DNA from 2 places in the Streptococcus sp. SGI.013 genome. Region 1 is predicted to be linked to the other one. Evidence: predicted binding sites of a transcription regulator. Region 1 holds the regulator's gene; the other holds the start of a gene.
The links. Region 1 encodes HrcA, which represses chaperone genes, less so after heat shock. Its sites were predicted from a motif close to TTAGCACTCNNNNNNNNNGAGTGCTAA; they were not measured.
Positions count from the first base shown of each region.

Region 1 (4,429 bases):
GTACCACCACCAAGGTCGAATACCAAGATTTTCTCGTCTTTGTCTGTCTTGTCCAAACCATAAGCAAGGGCTGCTGCAGTTGGCTCGTTGACGATACGTTCTACTTCAAGACCAGCAATTTTACCAGCATCTTTAGTTGCTTGACGTTGGGCATCATTGAAGTAAGCTGGAACGGTGATAACCGCTTTAGTGACTTTTTCACCAAGGTAATCTTCTGCATAGCCTTTAAGATATTGAAGAATCATGGCTGAGATTTCTTGTGGTGTATATTCTTTACCGTTTGCTGAAACTTTTTCAGACGTTCCCATTTTTGATTTGATAGAGATAATGGTATCTGGGTTGGTTACTGCTTGGCGTTTTGCCGCGTCACCAACGATGATTTCACCATTTTTGAAAGACACAACAGACGGAGTTGTGCGGTTTCCTTCTGGGTTTGCAATGATTTTGCTTTCTGTTCCTTCAAGAACTGCAACTGCTGAGTTTGTTGTCCCTAAGTCAATACCGATAATTTTACTCATGTGTTTTACCTCTTATTTTAGTTTTCTTTTTATTCATTCATAGTTTACCGTCATTGCAGACGAGGTTTTTTCATAGTTTTCGAGTAACTCTTGTCGCTTTAGCGACCTTAAAGTTACCGACACAAGATTTGCCCAAGAGCTAAGAGCCTCTCGACGAAGCGATTGGTTGCAAACTACTGTGCATGACATTTCGGTCAAATTTTCGTTTAGTTATAGACCACAACCATAGCTGGTCTTAAGAGACGATCGTGAAGTTTGTAACCTTTTTGGAAGACTTCTGCGATAGTATCTGCTGGGTGATCATCATCTGCTGGTAAAGTTTGAACAGCCATATGAAGATTATGGTCAAAAGTGTCAACAACAACTTCTTCAACCCCTTCTTCTTTGAGAGCTTGAATCAGACTTTCTTGTACCATCTCAATCCCTTTTTTGACATCATCTGATAAGCCTTCAACTTGAAGTGCACGCTCTAGGTTATCTAAGCTTGGTAACACTTTTTTCGCCAAGTCTTGTGAACGATAGCGTTGTAAGCTTTGACGCTCCTCGTTAGCACGACGTTGGATATTTTGCATCTCTGCATGAGCACGCAAGTACTTGTTCTCAAATTCATCTGCACGTTCGTTAGCAAGCTCTAGTTCTGATTTTTCTGTTGTTTCAGCTGTTTCTTCAGCGACTTCTTCTGCTGCCGCCTCAACTGCTTCTTCAACAACTTCTTCGTTTTTAATTTCTTCTGACACGCTATTACCTCTTTATTTTCTAATTTTACTATTTAATTGACCTCGTAGTGATTGCTATTAAGATAGCGGAAAAAGTCTCCCAACTTAGCCGTTAATACCTGAGCAATAATATTCATCAAACTCATAATTCTACGATAATCCAACTCAACTGGACCAATCAAGGTAATAATCCCAAGTCCCCTATAAGGAATAAGAAAATGCTGATGAATCACTGTCAAGTCTGACAAACTTTCTTCCTTACTTTCAGCTATCTGAACAGCTTGTTTATGATTTTGGTCTAAGCTAGAACGAATTTCAAGTGCTAAGGCTTGATCATTGTCCAAAAACTGATAAGTCTCTAAACCTGCAAAGGTGAGAACATTTCCTTTTCCTGCCAATATAAGATTTTCTCTAAACATAGCAGAAAAAATATAATCAAATAAATCCAAGACATGATCTGTCCGCTTAAAATAACGTTGCATCACTTGAGGAATCTCTGTCCTTAGACGATAATGAATATCTAAGACACGCTCACCCACAAATCGTTCAATGACTACCGTCTTCAAAGTATTCAAGTCACTATCTAAGAAACTTTTAGGAATCGCAAATTGAACCGTTACAGGGGTGGTATCATCTAGCGTCAAAACTGCCAGAGCATCGTGATGGCTGAGTTTCACTACCTCAAAAGAAGTTAAGACTTGACGACTAGGCTCCACATCCAATACAACCGCCGTATAACCTGTTAGTTGCGATAAAGTCTGAGCTGCCTGTGATAAAATATCCTCCAATTTGAAAAACTCATGATCAAAATCTTTTACAACTTGATAAACATCTTGTTCATCGATTTGATCCAAAGTCAAGGAGTGTTCAACAAAATAACGAAAACCTTCCTGACTAGGCAAGCGACCACTTGAAGTATGTGCTTTTTCCAAAAGACCAATCTTCTCTAAAGCTGCCATGTCATTTCTGATCGTTGCACTACTGGAGTTGATAGAGGCCTGAAGTGCTTTTGAACCAACAGGCTCACGAGTTTGCGTGAAGATATCAACTATCAGATTTAAAATATCACTTTGACGTTGAGTGATCACTTGACTCGCCTCCTATCTCTCGTTAGCACTCTACCACCGCGACTGCTAACTTTATGTTTCTATTATACTCCTTAGCCAAATAAAGTCAAGCGAAAAACTCAAAAAATTAGCACTCTTTTATAAAGAGTGCTAAAAATCCGTCTAGAGACCGAGATTTTCTTGAAAATAGAATCTTATCAGCTATATGCCGCTCTATAAACAATGAAACCTACTCAATATAAAAAACAGCTAAAGCTGTTTTTTACTGATCATATTTGTCCAAGCTATGTTTTTTAATAAGCTTAACTAACTTACTAGCATAATCGGGATCGGTTGAGTATCCTCCATCTTGTAAAACTTGTGCTGCATTTTGATAACTATTAGCTGTGACAACATTCTTATATAAATCTGCACTCCAATAAGTTCCACCACGCAACAGTTCCATATAAGAAGTCATGGCTTCCTCATAAGATTTATAAACCACAAAGTCTTCTGTCGCCTGAGTCCACTTGCTGTTAACATAAACCTTGGTACTTAACTCAATGTGAGGTTCCCCAAAAGAAGCTTTTATACCATAAAGATTGTGATATTTTACGGCTAAAAGATAGTTCCCATAACCCGAATCTAAGCAAGCTTGCCCTAATATAATAGAGGTTCTCACACCATAACTGTCAGATAGTTCTTTAGCATAAGGTAAGACCATTTCTATAAACTGTTTCTCTGTGTATCTGGTTCCCATACTTTTTTGCGCTAAGGGTCTCTCATGGTTTAATGCCAAAGGCAAGAGGAAAAAGAAAACAAGGCTTGTTATTACAATACCTAAAAAACGTAAGCTAACCTTTTTTCTCATTTACCATTCTCCTTTAACAAATCTAAATAAGCTTCCAGAGAAAGATGATGCTCTGTCATATAAGCTGCTGACTCTTTTCCAACATAACGATAATGCCAATCCTCATAACCAATTCCTGTCTCATCTTGTGTTGTATCAGAAAAACGCAAAACAAAGCCATATTGTGGCGCTAAAGCTTTCACTTTCTCTACTAAAGCAGGGTCACTTTGATTAAGACTATCTACAGTGCTCATATCAATTGCAAGACCCGTCTGATGCTCACTCGCCCCTGCAGGCTGTGAGTAGGTTTGAACCTTTTTTTCTGCCTCTTCACGACTAAGGCCTGTTGCCATTTCCTGTTGCACATAACCTTCATAAACTTGCTCTTGATAAGCTACACTACGATAACCAGAAATCAAATGTTCAGCCGAATCTAGTGCTTGAGCTGCTACTAAAAATTGCTCTACAGCATCCGCAATTCTAGCATCCACTTGAATATTTCCGACAGTCGCTAACTCAGGATTCAACTCTGCAGTGATATGATCTCTATTTACTAAAATCAGCTCCCAATCGCTAGAGGAAACATCTGGTAAGGTACTTGTTGTAGCTGACTTGGACTGAGTTGTCTGCACCGTGCTACTTTTTGCAGTTGTTGATTGACTTGTTTTAGCAGTCGTTGGTTGCTCCCCTTTTATAAAGTAGAAAATTGAGGTTAAAAACGTAATCACAATCCCCAATCCTAATACCAACCTGATTATTTTTTTAGTCATGTTTCTTTTCTAACATCTCTCTCCCTTTTAGTCTATAAGATAAATCGGCAACAGCCTCTATGGTAAATTGACCATCTTCATAGGTTACCACTGTGACACTACCATTTTCAATCATTTGTTTTTTCTGATGATGGTCAATCAACCATAAAAAAGTACCAATGGTCATACCATGGCTGACAACAATAGCATTGCCACCACCAGATGCTTGGATAGATTTTGCCATATCTTCAAATCCTGAGTAAATACGGTGACGTAAAATCTCCCAAGGCTCTGCCCAATTAGCAGTATCTACCTCTACTATACTATTCGCAATTTCTTCATAAGAAATATCTTCTAAATCACGCCCATCTTGGAAAGCTTTGGTTCTTGGGAGTACACCTTGAAAAAGCTCCCCATCATATCCACCGTCAAGACTACCAAAACACCACTCACGAATTCGCTTATCATAAGTATAAGGGAGGTCTTGATAGCCTGTCTCCTCAAGGATAATCCCCATGGTTTGGATTGTTCGTCCACTATCACTTGAAAA
Region 1 is NZ_JBNPOS010000035.1:9,370-13,798, forward strand. It holds gene dnaK (molecular chaperone DnaK) at 1-518, opposite strand, end outside; gene grpE (nucleotide exchange factor GrpE) at 725-1,255, opposite strand; gene hrcA (heat-inducible transcriptional repressor HrcA) at 1,288-2,322, opposite strand; gene ACQRDX_RS08005 (glycoside hydrolase family 73 protein) at 2,564-3,151, opposite strand; gene ACQRDX_RS08010 (M15 family metallopeptidase) at 3,148-3,900, opposite strand; gene ACQRDX_RS08015 (histidine phosphatase family protein) at 3,893-4,429, opposite strand, start outside.

Region 2 (4,429 bases), on a different contig from region 1:
ATGACTATTTCTTGGTTACAGGCGGCAATTTTAGGGTTGTTTGCGAGTTTGTCTTCTATGCCTGGTATGGGAGGCTCAAGTATTGGGAACTATACCTTGGGTCGTCCTTTGGTAGGTGGTTTAATTTGTGGTTTGGTCTTAGGAGATCTTAAGACAGGGATCATTTGTGGGGTTGCCATGCAGTTGGTTTACATCGCCTTGGTAACACCAGGGGGGACTGTTTCAGCTGATGTCCGTGCGGTATCTTATATCGGTATTCCTCTAGCCATGGTGGCTATTCATTCACAAGGGCTTTCAGCAGACTCTGCTGATGCTGCTAACTTGGCTAAATCTATGGGAACCTTGGTTGGTACAGTGGGGACTGTTCTCTTTTATGGGACAGCTACAATGAACCTTTTGTGGCAACATATTGGTTGGAAGGCTGTTGAAGAGGGTAACTTTAAGAAACTCTATAAAGTTGACTGGGTTTATCCTTGGATTTCTCATGTGTTGTTCTCATTTATTCCAACCTTAATCATGTGTAAATTGGGGGCAGATGCGGTAACAGCTCTTAAAGAAGCTCTTCCGATGGATGGTATCCCAATGAAAACACTCTTTACTGTTGGTTCACTACTACCATGTGTAGGGATTGCCATTTTGCTAAAACAAATTGTTGAAAAAGCAGTTGACTTTATCCCATTCTTTGTAGGTTTTACCCTTGCAGCATCCCTTGGACTCAACTTGGTGTCAAGTGCGGTCATTTCACTTATTTTTGCAGTGATTTTCTATGAAATTGCAAGTGTGCGTAATATGAAAGCAGCTGCGCCAGCAGGTGTTGATTTTGAAGATGATGACGAGGAGGATATCTAAGATGGCTCAAAAGAAAATTTCTCAAAAAACTTTAACAAAATCATTCCACCACTGGTATTATGGACATCTGACTTGTTTTTCACAAGAGCATATGCAAACCTTTGGTTACTTGACTTCTATGCTTCCAATTGTGGAAGAGCTTTATGATAAAAAAGAAGATCAAGCAGAAGCCATTAAAACCTATACTGCCTTCTTTAATACTGAGCCACAACTAGGTTCACTGGTCGTGGGGATTACTGCAGGTCTTGAAGAAGCGCGTGCCAATGGAGCAGATGGTGTCAATGATGAAACCATTAACGGTCTTCGTGCTGGCTTGATGGGGCCTGTTGCAGGTATCGGTGACTCTCTTATCGTTGGGACCTTGATTCCTATTATCTTAGGAATTGCACTAGGTTTATCTAATGGTGGTTCTCCAGTAGGTGCGATTTTCTATATTATTGTTTGGAACCTTTTAGCTTACTTTGGGATGAAGTTTGCTTACTTTAAAGGTTACGAATTAGGAGATAAAGCAGTTGAGTTTCTTGTTGGTGCTCAAGGGCAAGCTATCCGCAAATCTGTTTCTATCGTTGGAGGTATGGTTATTGGTGCCGTTGCTGCAACATGGGTACCTGTAAAAACAGCTTTCCAATTGAAAAATGCTAAAGGAGAAGCCTTCCTTGTTCTTCAAGATCAACTTGATGGGGTTTACCCAGGTCTCTTAACAGCTCTCTTTATCTTCCTTTGCTGGTGGTTAATGGCTAAGAAAAATCTATCACCAATTAAAGTGATGTTGCTTCTAGTTCTCATTGCTTTTGTTGGGGTTATTACAGGCTTCTTTAACCCAGGTTTGTCTTACTAAGAAAAGGTGAAATGATGCGTCAACAAGAATTAATCCAAGGTTATGAACAAGAAATCAAATACCAACAACATATGTTAGATAATCTAGGGAGATGGTTAACCCTTCTCTTTAGTCTAACCAGTTTAGGTATTGTCCTTGCATACTCCTTTCATTCTAACTATATTATCTTGTCAATCTTTGGATGGATTTTGGCAATCCTGTCAGGGCTAGCTATGCTAGTCTTTGGATACGGCATCTATAAGGGAAGATTAAACCTTCAAAAATTGGTAGCAGATTTTGAGCAACAGCGACAACAGCTACACTAAAGATAGGGTAGGAAAGGCTAAAGATTTAGCTAATTTCCTATCCTATTTTTGTAATGTTTTTTTCTTGACTATTTTTGACCAAGTGATACAATAAGAAAGGTAAAGGTTAGCACTCTTTAACAATGAGTGCTAAAACGAATGGAGGATACAGATGTTAAAACCTTTAGGAGACCGTTTAGTGGTCAAATTTGTAGAAGAAAAAGAAGAAACTGTCGGTGGCTTTGTCCTTGCGGGTGCTAGTCAAGAAAAGACTAAAAAAGCTCAAGTACTAGCCGTAGGTGAAGGGATTCGTACTTTGACAGGGGAGTTGATTGCCCCCAGTGTTGCTGTCGGTCAAACTGTTTTAGTGGATAGCCTAGCTGGTATTGAAGTCAAAGAAGACGGTGAAAAACTAAGCATTATCCGAGAAGCAGATGTATTAGCAATTGTAGAGTAAGAGGAGAGAAATATAATGGCAAAAGAGATTAAATTTTCAGCAGATGCCCGCGAAAGTATGGTACGTGGAGTTGATATTTTAGCAGATACGGTCAAAGTAACCTTAGGTCCTAAGGGACGTAATGTCGTTCTTGAAAAAGCTTTTGGTTCACCTCTTATCACAAATGATGGTGTGACTATCGCTAAAGAAATCGAACTGGAAGATCATTTTGAAAATATGGGAGCTAAATTAGTTTCTGAAGTAGCTTCAAAAACCAATGATATCGCAGGAGATGGGACGACAACAGCAACGATTTTGACACAAGCTATTGTGCGTGAAGGTTTGAAAAACGTCACAGCTGGTGCTAATCCAATTGGTATCCGCCGTGGGATCGAAGCAGCCGTTGCCGTTGCCGTTGATGAGCTAAAAGCGCAAGCACAACAGGTTGAAACTAAGGAAGCCATTGCTCAAGTTGGAGCAGTTTCTTCTCGTAGTCAAAAGGTTGGAGATTACATATCAGAAGCGATGGACCGTGTTGGTAAAGAGGGTGTGATCACTATCGAAGAGTCTCGTGGTATGGAGACAGAGCTTGAAGTGGTAGAGGGGATGCAGTTTGATCGAGGTTATCTATCACAATATATGGTGACAGACAACGAAAAAATGGTAGCTGACCTTGAAAATCCATTTATTTTAATTACAGATAAGAAAATCTCTAATATTCAAGACATTCTTCCTCTTTTAGAAGAAATTCTAAAAACAAACCGTCCGCTTTTGATTATTGCAGATGATGTAGATGGAGAAGCTCTTCCAACTCTTGTTTTAAACAAAATTCGTGGTACGTTTAACGTTGTGGCAGTGAAAGCTCCTGGTTTTGGTGATCGTCGAAAAGCTATGCTTGAGGATATTGCCATCCTAACAGGCGGGACAGTGATTACAGAAGATTTGGGTCTGGATCTTAAAGATGCGACCATGCAGGTTCTTGGACAAGCTGCGCGTGTAACGGTTGATAAGGACTCGACAGTCATTGTTGAAGGAGCAGGTGAAGCAACAGCGATTGCTAACCGTGTTGGTATCATCAAATCACAAATTGAGACAACAACATCAGAATTTGACCGCGAAAAATTGCAAGAACGTTTAGCTAAGTTAGCAGGAGGCGTAGCGGTTATCAAAGTTGGTGCTGCCACAGAGACAGAGTTGAAAGAAATGAAACTCCGTATTGAAGATGCTTTAAACGCTACTCGTGCTGCTGTTGAAGAGGGAATTGTCGCTGGTGGAGGAACTGCCCTTGTCAATGTCATTGATAAAGTGGCAAGCCTTGAGTTAGACGGAGATGAAGCGACAGGTCGTAACATTGTTAAACGTGCTCTTGAGGAGCCTGTTCGTCAAATTGCTTACAATGCAGGATATGAAGGTTCCGTTGTTATTGATAAGTTGAAAAACAGCCCAGCTGGCACAGGCTTTAACGCTGCAGACGGTGAGTGGGTGAATATGATTGAAGCAGGTATTATCGATCCTGTCAAAGTGACACGCTCCGCTCTTCAAAATGCAGCCTCTGTTGCTAGCCTTATCTTAACAACCGAAGCCGTAGTTGCTAACAAACCAGAACCAGCCGCACCAGCCCCAGCTATGGATCCAAACATGATGGGTGGCATGATGTAACCAAGATACTTTTGCGTTAAACAAAGCCCAACAAAATAGGGACTTGATACCGAGTGCTTAGCACTCAAGGAAAGTTATCATTTTTGTCAATCTTTGTCGCAAAAGTTCAATTACACCAAGATACTAATCCCGTAAAAATCCGTATGAAAATAGGGCTCAACCGCCGTGTCACATGACACAAGAGTGAGCATCATTTTCACAAGGATTTTAGGGCGAGTTCAATTAAAGCTACTAAATCTTTTTTAGATTCTTTAAGCTTATTTTAAGTTCTTATGGCTATACTATAGTCATCCTAAAACTTTTCTTTTTCATAAATCTCCTAACTTCCCTTACATTTGTGAGGGAAGTTTTTTTGTCATTTAG
Region 2 is NZ_JBNPOS010000003.1:17,867-22,295, forward strand. It holds gene ACQRDX_RS01190 (PTS mannose/fructose/sorbose/N-acetylgalactosamine transporter subunit IIC) at 1-849, shown strand; gene ACQRDX_RS01195 (PTS system mannose/fructose/sorbose family transporter subunit IID) at 851-1,687, shown strand; gene ACQRDX_RS01200 (DUF202 domain-containing protein) at 1,702-1,992, shown strand; gene groES (co-chaperone GroES) at 2,144-2,428, shown strand; gene groL (chaperonin GroEL) at 2,444-4,066, shown strand.
Region 2: the regulator HrcA is predicted to act here: its motif matches at 2,099-2,125, upstream of groES (co-chaperone GroES).